DNA from 4 places in the Vibrio pomeroyi genome. Region 4 is predicted to be linked to each of the others. Evidence: predicted binding sites of a transcription regulator. Region 4 holds the regulator's gene; each other region holds the start of a gene.
What was found. The regulator PurR, encoded in region 4, represses purine synthesis genes. The targets are predictions, from matches to a motif close to TNANGNAAACGTTTNCNTNA.
Positions count from the first base shown of each region.

Region 1: glyA (serine hydroxymethyltransferase) is a predicted target of PurR. The motif match lies at 1,300-1,319, and genes of this name have one in related genera.
Region 2: glpX (class II fructose-bisphosphatase) is a predicted target of PurR. The motif match lies at 1,447-1,466, and genes of this name have one in related genera.
Region 3: folD (bifunctional methylenetetrahydrofolate dehydrogenase/methenyltetrahydrofolate cyclohydrolase FolD) is a predicted target of PurR. The motif match lies at 1,760-1,779, and genes of this name have one in related genera.

Region 1 covers NZ_AP025506.1:2,836,305-2,839,556, forward strand. The annotation lists gene glyA (serine hydroxymethyltransferase) at 1-1,244, opposite strand, end outside; gene OCV12_RS12400 (YitT family protein) at 1,592-2,194, shown strand; gene treC (alpha,alpha-phosphotrehalase) at 2,374-3,252, opposite strand, start outside.
Region 2 covers NZ_AP025506.1:3,366,472-3,369,723, reverse strand. The annotation lists gene OCV12_RS14960 (helix-turn-helix transcriptional regulator) at 1-197, opposite strand, end outside; gene glpX (class II fructose-bisphosphatase) at 380-1,387, opposite strand; gene zapB (cell division protein ZapB) at 1,712-1,954, shown strand; gene rraA (ribonuclease E activity regulator RraA) at 2,049-2,564, opposite strand; gene OCV12_RS14940 (1,4-dihydroxy-2-naphthoate polyprenyltransferase) at 2,638-3,252, opposite strand, start outside.
Region 3 covers NZ_AP025506.1:2,669,998-2,673,249, forward strand. The annotation lists gene aroC (chorismate synthase) at 1-663, opposite strand, end outside; gene OCV12_RS11595 (GNAT family N-acetyltransferase) at 962-1,465, shown strand; tRNA gene OCV12_RS11600 (tRNA-Arg) at 1,570-1,646, opposite strand; gene folD (bifunctional methylenetetrahydrofolate dehydrogenase/methenyltetrahydrofolate cyclohydrolase FolD) at 1,858-2,715, shown strand; gene OCV12_RS11610 (cation:proton antiporter) at 2,831-3,252, opposite strand, start outside.
Region 4 covers NZ_AP025506.1:2,430,538-2,433,789, forward strand. The annotation lists gene torR (two-component system response regulator TorR) at 1-264, opposite strand, end outside; gene torD (molecular chaperone TorD) at 551-1,198, shown strand; gene purR (HTH-type transcriptional repressor PurR) at 1,513-2,517, shown strand; cyclic di-GMP riboswitch class I at 2,688-2,773, shown strand; gene OCV12_RS10635 (TfoX/Sxy family DNA transformation protein) at 2,901-3,252, shown strand, end outside.

The sequences.
Region 1 (3,252 bases), 410 kb from region 4:
TAAACTGGTAGACGCTTACAGATCTCTAGTACTTTTGCTTTAGTCGCTTCGATAACAGACTCATCACCCATGTTATCTAGGATGTCACAGATCCAACCTGCTAGCTCTTTCGCGTCTGCTTCTGAGAAACCGCGACGAGTGATAGAAGGAGAACCGATACGGATACCTGAAGTAACGAATGGGCTACGTGGGTCGTTTGGTACTGAGTTCTTGTTTACCGTGATGTTTGCTGCACCTAGTGCTGCATCTGCTTCTTTACCTGTGATGTCTTTGTTGATTAGGTCAACTAGGAACAGGTGGTTCTCTGTAGAACCTGAAACGATGTTGTAACCACGTGCTAGGAATTCAGCAACCATTGCTTTTGCGTTAGCAACAACGCGTGCTTGGTATTCTTTGAACTCTGGCTCTAGAGCTTCTTTGAACGCTACTGCTTTACCAGCGATAACGTGCATTAGAGGACCACCTTGGCCGCCTGGGAATACTGCTGAGTTCAGCTTCTTGTAAAGATCTTCGCCTTCGTTAGAAAGGATTAGACCACCACGAGGACCAGCAAGCGTTTTGTGCGTCGTTGTAGTTACTACGTGAGCGTGTGGAACTGGGTTCGGGTAAACGCCTGCAGCGATTAGACCTGCTACGTGAGCCATATCTACAAACAGGTAAGCACCTACTTTATCAGCGATTTCACGCATGCGCTTCCAATCACAGATTTGAGAGTAAGCAGAGAAACCACCGATGATCATCTTAGGCTTGTTCTCGATAGCCAGCTTTTCCATCTCTTCGTAATCGATTTGACCCGCTTCATCGATACCGTAAGGGATGATGTTGTAAAGCTTACCAGAGAAGTTTACTGGAGAACCGTGAGTTAGGTGACCACCGTGCGCTAGGCTCATACCTAGAACCGTATCGCCTGCATTTAATAGTGCCATGTATACAGCGTTGTTTGCTTGAGAACCTGAGTGAGGCTGTACGTTTGCGTACTCTGCACCAAATAGTTCACATGCACGTTCAATTGCTAGAGTTTCAACTTTGTCTACGTACTCACAACCACCGTAGTAACGCTTGCCTGGGTAGCCTTCAGCGTATTTGTTTGTTAGCTGAGAACCTTGAGCTTCCATTACACGTGGGCTTGTGTAGTTTTCTGAAGCGATAAGTTCGATGTGCTCTTCCTGACGAAGAGTTTCTTCTTGGATAGCTGCGAATAGATCCGCATCGTAATCAGCAATGTTCATGTCACGCTTAAGCATCTGTATCTCCTGACTCAGATTGTACTGAAAGTTTCAAAAAAACCACACAACGACCGAAAGCAAACGTTTCCGTCACCGTTTTGATGTGACGCATTCTACATAATTTGATCTAGGTCATAAAGAGCTAATTGCAATTTTATCATGCAGTTTTTTCATAATCACAAATAAGATTCATCATGGTTATTAAGCTTATCCAACCAAAGATGACGCTTACTGTCAATTTTACGATTTACACCCTGTAAAACGCAGATTACATAGGTTTACCTTAATTTTGCCCCTCTAGCTACCGAAAGCTAAGGTTTTTCTCTACTATGCACGCCTTTATTGGTTAGGTAATTATAAAAACGATGGAAAAACACTCACGTAAAGAAGATTGGGTAGCAATCCTCACTGGCACGTTTTTAGTGGCGTTAGGCGTCTTCTTTTTACAGTCAGCGAACCTGCTTACTGGTGGCACTACTGGCTTGGCTCTGCTTTTGAGTCAATTTATGCCAGTAACCTTTGGTATTTTGTACTTTATTGCTAATTGCCCATTCTACTTATTAGCATGGAAACGATTTGGCCGTCACTTCGCAATAAGCAGTGCCATATCAGGGGCTTTAGTGTCTGTGTTTGCCGATCATTTATACTTGGTGATTTCATTAGAAGTTCATAATGAGATTTACTGCGCTGTTGCAGGCGGCCTGTTGATGGGCTTAGGTATGCTGATCTTATTCCGTCATCGCTCAAGTTTGGGTGGCTTCAACGTCTTGTGTTTGTTCATTCAAGATCGCTACGGTATCTCAGTGGGCAAAACCCAAATGGCTATTGATGCGTGTATTCTGTTTGCATCATTCTTCTTCGTATCGCCTTGGGTGATTGCAGTTTCTGTATTGGGCACTGCGGTATTGAACATCGTATTAGCGATGAATCACAAGCCTACACGTTATTCAGTGAACTACGCGTCTTAGCGTTCACACCTGCTCTATCGCCTATCGTCGCTGGCTACTCGACACTCTAGCTGCAGACTCAAAGTACGATAATCCAGACTATAACTAAAACAAAAAGGCTTTGGGGAGCTCTCCAAAGCCTTTGTAAAAGCCCAATCCTTTAAGGGGAATAGAATCAGGCTTCTTAAAATGAAACAAGGTTAGCCTTCAATCAAGAGAATACGAGTTTCGTAAGGACGTAAGACTTGATGATGTACTGCTACTGAAGTGTTCGCTTCTTGATAGTTAGACAACAAACTCTTTGCCTTACTCATATCAAAACGTTCCGGTAAAACGCACTCCGCCTCTTCACCGTAGTAGTTATTAATACACAACAAAGTCTGACTATCAGTCTCGCGAGAATACGCAAATACCGATGGGTGCTCAGGCAATAAATCTTTGTAGCTACCATGAGTAATCACTGGCACTTCTTTACGTAACTCAATCAAGCTCTTGTAGAAGTAAAAAACAGAGTCTTTATCTTCTAGCGCTTGCTCAGCGTTGATCTCAGTGTAGTTATTTGCAACATCTAGCCACGGCTGAGCTTGTGAAAAGCCTGCATTGGCTTCACTGTTCCATTGCATCGGCGTGCGAGAATTATCACGAGATTTCTGCGCCAGAATCGCCATCATATCTTGATGCGCCACACCATCACGATTGACCATGATGTCATACATGTTGGTGCTCTCGACATCGCGATATTGGCAGATCTCGGTGTAACCTGGGTTGGTCATACCAATCTCTTCACCTTGATAAATATACGGCGTGCCTTGCATCATGTGTACAGACGCAGCCAGCATCTTGGCCGACTCAACACGATACTGCTGATCATCACCTAAGCGGCTCACTACTCGCGGTTGGTCGTGGTTACACCAGAACAATGCGCCCCACCCTTTGCCGTTCAAACCTGTTTGCCAATGATTGAAGATCGACTTGAGCTGCAAGAAATCAAACGGCGCATTGGTCCACTTTTCACCATTGGGGTAATCCACCTTAAGGTGGTGGAAGTTAAACACCATCGATAGTTCGCTGTTATCAAT
Region 2 (3,252 bases), 940 kb from region 4:
TGAGTAAGGGACCAGTGACGAGTCGGGCGCCCCACTTTTACTTTCACATCATGAAACGCAAGAATACCGTCATCTTCCAGGCTTTGCAGATGCTGCCTTGCACCCATTGTCGTCATGCCAAATTCTTCTGACAGTTGTTTCGCAGTTACTGCGCCTTGACGCTTAATGGTCTGTAAGATTTTGTCGCTTGTTTTCATACTATCCCTACCTCATGAACCTTACTATTATGAGGCAAGGTGTTTATAAAGCAAACCATTTACTATATTGACTGTAATTTGCGCTCTGGGCAGAAAGCAGGGGGTGATTGTCATAGGCCAATAAAACAAAAGGCCGATATCTAGTATCAGCCTTTGTCTGTTCTGTTTAACCTAATTTAGGTTTACAGGATGTGACCCACTACTTCAGGATCTTTACGCTCTAGGTAGTGGATTGATTTGATGCGGCGAATCGTGCGGCAGCGGCCACGGATAAGCAGCGTTTCTGTTGTCGCGATATTGCCTTGACGAGAAATGCCTTCTAGCAAGTCACCCTTAGTGATGCCTGTTGCTGAGAATACAACGTTGTCGCTGCGAGCCATGTCTTCCATCTTCAACACTATACCAGCTGTTACGCCCATTTCGGCACAACGCTCTAGTTCAAGTTCACCGTGTTTGCGGTTCTCTTCTGTGTCGCCTTTGACTTCGTGACGAGGAAGCAGACGACCGTGCATATCACCGTCAAGTGCGCGAATAACAGCAGCAGAAACCACACCTTCAGGTGCGCCGCCGATGCAGTACATTACGTCTACTTCGCTGTCTGGCATACAGGTTAGGATAGAAGCCGCAACATCACCATCTGGCACTGCGAATACACGAACGCCCATAGCTTGCATGTCGGCGATAACTTGATCGTGACGTGGCTTAGCCAGTGTCGTTACAACCAGTGTATCCAGTGTTTTGCCCAGAGCCTTAGCAATGTTTTCTAGGTTTTCTTTCAGTGGCAGTTCTAGGTCGATAACGCCTTTAGCGCCCGGGCCTACAACTAGCTTTTCCATGTACATATCAGGTGCTTTAAGGAAGCTGCCTTTTTCGCCTGCAGCCAATACTGCCAATGCATTTGATTGGCCCATTGCTGTCATGCGTGTCCCTTCAATTGGGTCAACGGCGATATCGACAGCATCGCCGCCCACACCTACGTTTTCGCCGATGTATAGCATAGGTGCATCATCGATTTCACCTTCGCCAATAACAATCTCACCGCTGATTTCGGTTTTGTTAAGTAGGCTACGCATTACTTCTACAGCAGCGCCATCTGCAGCGTTTTTGTCGCCACGGCCAAGCCACTTGTAACCAGCTAGTGCTGCACCTTCTGTGACACGAGAGAATGACATTGCTAAATCGCGTTTCATGCGGACTCCAAAATTTTCAAAGGGGGAATAGAAATTTCGCGGCGGATTTTACCATATCCAAAAGGAAACGTTTGCCTTTTTGTTTTTTCGGGATTGCTCTCGATCAATTTGCAGTGGAAAACCGCTAATATTCATCAAAATAATTGGTTTGCTGTTGTGGCAGTAATCATTCACGTCAATATTCGGTAAAAAGCGCTGTTTTTTTCATCGAATGGCGCAAAATATCGAATATATTGAGTGTTTATCCTTGCTCTGCTGAGTAGAATGGGGAAATAAGTGGAGTGAACCTTCACCATCAAATGGATAACTTAAAGGTAGGCCAGAATGTCTTTTGAAGTACTAGAGCAGCTAGAAGCAAAAATTCAAACAGCAGTAGATACAATTGCACTTCTTCAAATGGAAGTGGAAGAGCTTAAAGAAGAGAAACAAGCACTAGCAACTGAAGCTGGTGAGCTTAAAGCAAGCCGTCACGAGCTAGAGCAAAAAACTCAGCAGATGCAAGAAGAGCATTCAGCATGGCAAGATCGCATCCGTAACCTTCTTGGTAAAATGGATGAAGTAGAGTAATCGACTCTTCAGATTTAAAAAACGCCCGCTACTCAGTAGCGGGCGTTTTTGTTTGTTCTTAATTTTGGAAAGATTAGCTTGGCGTTAACAGGGTTTACTCAACCTCTTCTTCAACATCCAAATCAAGCTCAACATCCAAAGGCTCAGCCGAAAGAATAATGCCGGTGTTATCGGCGTAGAGATAATCTTCCGGTAAGAAGGTCACGCTGCCAAAGTTCACTGGTACGTCTATCTCACCGACACCTTCTTGGCTTGCACCAACCGGAATAGAAGCTAGGGCTTGGATGCCTAGGTTCATGTCTTCAAGTTCATCGACTTCGCGAACGCAGCCGTACACCACAATCCCTTCCCACTCATTGTCTTCGGCAAGTAAGGCCATCTCAGCGTCGATCAGCGCTTTACGCAGTGAGCCGCCGCCATCGATTAACAACACACGTCCTAGACCATCTTGCTCTAATACCGAGCGAATCAAGGCGTTGTCTTCAAAGCACTTTAATGTCGTGATCTGTCCTGCGAAGGATGCACGTCCACCGAAGTTGCTGAACATTGGCTCCACGACATCAACTTGATCCAAATATATGTCGCACAGTGCTGAAGTGTTGTATTCCATTAGTATACCTTTTGAACAATGAGCTTACTTTGAGTATATCGGTGCTTGATCCCTTTGCAATGATTAGTCTCAATTAACTCAATAGAGTTTGAGCTACGACAACCCCTGCAAACAATAGGTTAGTGACCAATGAGCATTTCACAATTACAGGCATCATTGGCGCGATCTGTGCTGGTTTCTCTGTTTCCCAAACTGCCTTGCCATGCTTGTAAACAATCACAATACTCAGTAAAAACGGCAGGCTGATCCAGACTGGCTTTTCTTGAATCAGTAGGTAAATAGCAAAAGAGACAAGGGCTAAACCAAGCAGCGCAAAGTGGTAGTGTTTGGCTTTACGCTGGCCAAGGCGAACTGCCATGGTGCGTTTGCCACATTCACTGTCGTTTTCGATGTCACGCATGTTGTTGATATTAAGTACCGCAACCGCCATCAAACCACAGCCCAATGCAGGAAGGAATAGGCTTGGTTCAACATGACCTGTGTGTAGGAAGTAAGTCCCCGATACGCCTAACAAACCAAAGAAGATAAATACCGACAAGTCGCCAAGGCCAATGTAACCATAAGGCTTATTACCCACGGTGTAAGCAATGGCTGCCACAATCGCTAATACGCCTAATGCGATGAAAGATAAGATACTTTCAATTGAGGTCAGCGCATGAAAAATCAGAATCAGTCCAGCAATCATGGT
Region 3 (3,252 bases), 240 kb from region 4:
TGGCTCACCAAGGCCTACTGGCACTTTAGTCGCAACCACTTGAATCTTCGCACCGATCGAGTTGCCTTCTTTTAGCAAGTCACGAATCAGTTGATCAAATTCTGGTACTTTGTCGGCATCAGGACAGAAGAAAGCGTTGTTTTCAATCTCGTTCCAATCCACTTTATCAATTGAGATATCACCCATTTGAGAAAGGTAAGCTTGGATTTCAACACCAAATTCTTGTTTTAGGTATTTCTTCGCAATTGCACCTGCTGCAACACGCATTGCCGTTTCACGAGCTGAAGAACGACCACCACCTCGGTAATCACGCACACCGTACTTTTGATGATACGTATAGTCAGCGTGGCCAGGGCGGAACTTGTCTTTAATTTCGGAATAGTCTTTAGAGCGTTGGTCTGTATTTTCAATCAATAGACCAATAGAAGTACCCGTAGTTTGGCCTTCAAATACACCTGATAAGATTTTCACTTCATCCGCTTCACGGCGAGCCGTTGTATAGCGAGAAGTACCGGGGCGACGACGATCCAAATCTCTTTGAAGGTCTGCTTCGGTAATTTCTAATCCTGGTGGGCACCCATCTACGATACATCCTAGTGCGATACCGTGACTTTCTCCGAACGTGGTCACGCGGAAATGTTGTCCGATACTGTTTCCTGCCATTACTTCCTCTAAATCAGCTATTGAGCAGAAGGTTTGATTCCTAAACCCACTGGTGAACAGCTTTACTTGTCTATTCTTCGTGAATTCATAGTGGCTTTATTACCAAATGATGTAAACCCCAAAAAAGGAACAATTTTAACTTTCTATTACATAGGTCGAACGAAATGAATAACGAGTGGAAACGAGCGTCGCTTTAAAGTGGGCGTTTTCACCAGTAACATTGACCAATTAACAAAGGTTAATGAACTCGCTTTAAATACTCTCTATGTTGTAGCCCACAATAATAAGGAGAAGAATAATGATTGAGTGGAGAGTTAAAAAGTTTGCGGATCTGTCTGTTCAAGAGCTCTATGATTTCTTGCAACAAAGAGTCGATATTTTTATCGTGGATATGAACACACCCTACAGTGATTTGGATGGCAAAGATAACCATCCCGAGACTTATCACGTCATGGGTTATGAGAACGAACGTCTGGTCGCTTACAGCCGTATTATGGCTCAAAAGCTTGGATACCCAGTGGATGTTCTTCCTCTACTCGATTCAGATGCTGACGATGTGTGTATCGGCCGAGTAATCGTGGCAAAAGAGTATCGTGGTAAACAGGTTGGTAACCAACTTATGCAAGTAAGCTTCGATGCGACTCGCAAGATTTATCCTGACTGCTCTATTTTTATTTCGGCACAAGCACACCTTAAAGACTACTATGGTAAATTCGGTTTCAACGTTGTGACAGATAGTTACTTCGAGGATGGATGTACGATGCTGGGACTTCGATATATTCCGGAGATCGTGGTGGTTTAGCAGAAGTCGACAAGTACGTAGAAGAACAAGTAGAAAGAAGTTTAAGTCGCCCTGAAACGCAAAAAACCCGACAACTCTGAGAGTTATCGGGTTTCTTTAAATAATGGCACGCCCTGAAGGATTCGAACCTTCGACCACATCCTTAGAAGGGACGTGCTCTATCCAGCTGAGCTAAGGGCGCGCTACAGGAACGAATTATACGAATTCGAATCAGTAAAGCAACGGCTTTATGTAACATTCTGATCTAAGTGAGTAAAAAAAGGGCAACAAACATATAAGTGTTGGAAAATAGACCAAAGCAAACGTTTGCTTGATGGTAATCAAAAAGATTTTCTGGAATAATGCGCCAAAAACATCAGCCACTAACTTGAATATCAATACTAAGGAAATTCATGACTGCTCAAAATATTGATGGAAAGCTAATTTCTCAAACGGTTCGCTCTGAAGTTGCTGCACGTGTAAAAGCTCGTACTGAAGCTGGATTACGCGCTCCGGGCCTAGCGGTTGTTTTAGTGGGTGAAGACCCTGCTTCTCAGGTTTACGTTGGAAGTAAGCGTAAAGCATGTGAAGAAGTTGGCTTCGTATCTAAATCTTACGATTTGCCAGCCACTGCGACAGAAGATGAACTGTTAACATTAGTAGACCAACTGAACCAAGACCCAGAGATCGACGGTATTCTGGTTCAACTACCTCTACCTGCTGGCATTGATAGCACTCACGTTCTTGAGCGCATCACACCAGAAAAAGACGTTGATGGCTTCCACCCATACAATGTTGGCCGTTTGGCTCAGCGTATGCCTAAGCTTCGCTCTTGCACGCCAAAAGGTATCATCACACTGCTTGACCGTTACAACATCGATTTACGTGGCAAGCACGCGGTTGTTGTTGGCGCTTCAAACATCGTAGGTCGTCCAATGACCCTAGAACTACTTCTAGCGGGTTGTACAACGACGACATGTCACCGTTTCACCAAAGACCTTGAAGGCCACGTACGTCAAGCAGACGTTGTTGTGGTTGCCGTTGGTAAGCCTAACTTCATTCCGGGTGCTTGGATTAAGAAAGGTGCCGTTGTGGTCGATGTTGGTATCAACCGTTTAGAATCTGGCAAGCTAGTGGGTGACGTTGAATACGACGTAGCGAAAGAGAGCGCAAGCTTCATCACGCCAGTACCAGGTGGTGTTGGCCCAATGACAGTGGCGAGCCTAATCGAAAACACGATGATCGCTTGTGAGCAGTTTCACTCAAAGTAATCTGCGAACGACAAATCTGCAGACGACAGTATAAATAGACTTAGAAAGCCGCAACGTGAAGAACGTTGCGGCTTTTTTGATATCAAGCGATTCGTTTTAGATACAAAACTAATCGCTATTTATCTGGAGTCTCAGCTTTTTCTGCCGGATCTGACGGCGGCAACAAACTGATGATCTCGCATTCCGTTGATATCAGTTTTTCCAGCTCAGAACCTTGTGTAATTAAGCGAAAGTCACCGTTAGTAATCACACCTAGTAGAATCGCTTTCGGGTACAGAGTATTAAACTCATTAAGGTCAAATGCCTCGGTTAAACCTGTGCTCTTAATTTGACTGCCTTGTGCCATTAACGAGTTGAGCTTGGAATAGGTAATTCCTTCCCAGAACAGACTTCGATTGCCATCACGGCTCACTTGATGTCTTTCATGCTTAGTCTCTGACGATTCAAGCTCAAACACCTTATTGGCACCAAACTCGTCTTGGTAATGCATGCTGACTAACGGGTTGGTTTGACGATAAGGCGAGACGATCATCGCAC
Region 4 (3,252 bases):
TTTGTCGATGCTATCCGTGCGTCCAGTAACTAAAATAATTCCAATGTCTGATTGACTGCGTAATTCGCGAGTTAGCATCAATCCATCTTCGCCTGGTAAGTTGATGTCCAGCATAATGAGATCAACGTTGTTTTCATCTAACACGTTTCTCATTTGAGCGCCGCTTTCTGCTTCGCTCACTGTGTAACCTTCGTTCTGGAAGTATCCAACCAGTTTACTGCGGGTTACCACATCATCTTCTACGACTAATACGTGATAGCTCATCTACACCACTTTTCTTATTTAATAGTTTCAGTAACTATTCTATTCATAACTAGTAACAATTCTAGTGTTACAGAAGATAAAAGCCAGAAAGATGAATCTTTTTTGATACAAGACAATCTTAAACCTTGCTATTTATCGCCCATCGCAATTCAATATAGGCATTACTACTAACGAGTAACTTTGCGTTTCGCAAATAACCTTGTTATTCAGCCTTGGTGTTTATATCCCAAATCACTTGACGATATTGAGTATGCAAACGCCGCAAGACTAAATCAGGATCCAAGAAATGAAAGATACGAAAGCGTTCAACGAGCAAAGAGCAGAAATCTACTGGTGGCTATCAAGCTTATTCGCCAAAGAGCTCACTCAAGAAGAACTCGATCACTACCACTCTGTTGAGATTCGTTCTTTCCTAACTGGTTTAGGTGAAAATGAAACACTAAAGCCTGCGATTGATAGCTTAGTTGATGCGCTAAATCGTCTGCAAACACGTGAAGACGCTCAGCTAGAACTGTCTGCTGACTTTTGTGACCTTTTCTTAAAGACGGATAAACATGGTGCCCTTCCATACGCTTCTATGTACATCGGTGAGACTGGCCTATTAAACGATAAGCCTGCAAAAGAGATGGAAGAGATCATGGCTAAACACAATTTAGTGGTTAACCAAGACCTGAAAGAGCCAGCAGACCACATTGCTATCGAACTCGATTTCCTTGGTAACTTGATCATCCGTTCTAACGAAACAGAGCTTGAAGAAGAGCTAGAGAAATCATTTGCTGTTCAACAACAGTTTATCGAGCAACAACTCCTAACTTGGGTACCAAAATTCAACGTTAAATGTCATGACGTTGATGAATTCGGTTTCTACGCTTCAGTCTCATCTCTGCTACTCGCATTCTGTCAATTGGACACTCAATATTTAGCCGGTGAATAGCTTATTGGGCGACTAAGTAAATAAATTCAGTAGAATGTGACAATTCACCCGGATTTCTGGGTGAATTTTATTGCGAGTAATTTCTAGTCAGTCTAAAATTGTGACCGCAAACGATAAAATATGAAACATTCACGAAATGCTATGCTTATTAAAGTTCAGAGCATTTCGGTGTTAAGACAAGCCGCTCATAGCGGTTTTTTGTTTTTTAGCACTTTAGTACCCAAAGAGCCCTACAAATTTAAGCTCTTAGTTAGGTAGCTTAACGGCTACTTCATTCCGTACTTTGGGAAAGTAGCTTCTAATAGGATAAAACCATGGCCACTATAAAAGATGTCGCTCGCTTAGCCGGCGTATCAACAACAACCGTTTCTCACGTAATCAACAAAACACGTTTTGTTGCAGAAGCGACTCAAGAAAAAGTAAACAAAGCCGTAGATGAACTGAACTATGCACCAAGCGCGGTTGCTCGTAGTTTGAAGTGCAATACAACACGCACTATCGGCATGCTTGTTACTCAATCAACCAACCTATTCTTCTCTGAAGTTATCGATGGTGTTGAGAGCTACTGCTACCGTCAAGGTTACACTTTGATTCTGTGTAACACGGGTGGTATCTATGAGAAGCAACGTGACTACATTCGAATGCTTGCAGAGAAACGTGTAGATGGCATCTTAGTTATGTGTTCAGACCTAACTGAAGAACTAAGAGAGATGTTAGATCGTCACGCTGACATCCCTAAAGTGATTATGGACTGGGGCCCAGAGAGTTCTCAAGCTGACAAGATCATCGATAACTCTGAAGAAGGTGGCTACCTAGCAACCAAATACCTTATTGAGCGCGGTCACTCTAAGATTGCTTGTTTAAGTGGCCACTTAGACAAAGCGGCCTGTGTAGAACGTATCGCAGGCTACAAACGCGCACTCAATGAAGCTAAGATTACTGCCGATGACAACATGATCATTGAAGGTAACTTCGAGTGTGATACTGCTGTTCTTGCTGCAGAGCAAATCGTTGACATGAAAGATCGCCCAACAGCAGTATTCTGTTTCAACGATACAATGGCGCTGGGCTTAATGAGCCGATTGCAAGAAAAAGGCATTCGTATCCCTGAAGATATTTCAGTCATTGGTTACGACAACATCGAACTAGCTGAGTACTTCTCTCCACCGTTAACAACGGTTCACCAACCTAAACGTCGTGTTGGTAAGAATGCATTCGAGATTTTATTAGAACGTATAAAAGATAAAGATCACGAGAAGCGTGTCTTCGAAATGCACCCTGAGATTGTTGAACGAAGTACAGTTAAAACGTTAAATTAATTGATAAAACGAGTTTTATTTCATTAAGCGCACCTTTGGGTGCGCTTTTTTTATCAACAACTATAATGAACCTATATGCACAACAGAAAGATCATTAATTGAAGCAATGTCACATTTTGAAATAACAAGTGTGAGCCTCATTCAACAAAAACTTTATTCTATTCAATCAGTCACGCACAGGGCAAACCACTTGAAAAAGTGGGACGCAAAGCTTCCGGCCTAAACCACTCGTTGGTATGGTAGCGGGGTTACCGATGGCAAAATGCAGTAACTACTGACAATTTAGTAATTTACAGCCTATTGACAATTTAATTGCAACATTTTGCTAATCTCTCGGACCTGCTTATTTGGTGGCGTAGTTCAAATACACCGAGATAAATAACATGGATAAACCGATACTAAAGGACTCAATGAAGTTATTTGAGCCCCTAGGAAAAATTAAGTCACGCTCAATGTTTGGTGGATTCGGTCTTTTTGCTGATGACACTATGTTTGCTCTGGTTGTTAATGACCAGTTGCATATACGGGCAGACAAATGCACAACGAAGCAATTCGAACAACAAGGGTTTCAACCGTACGTCTACAAAAAACGTGGTTTCCCTGTCGTTACTAAATATTTCGCTTTGCCTGAAGGCCTGTGGCAAGACCAAGAGAAAATCTTGGAACTCGCAACAACGTCTCTGGGTTTTGCTAAAGAAGAAAAAGCTGAACAGTCTTCTGCTAAGCCAACTCGAC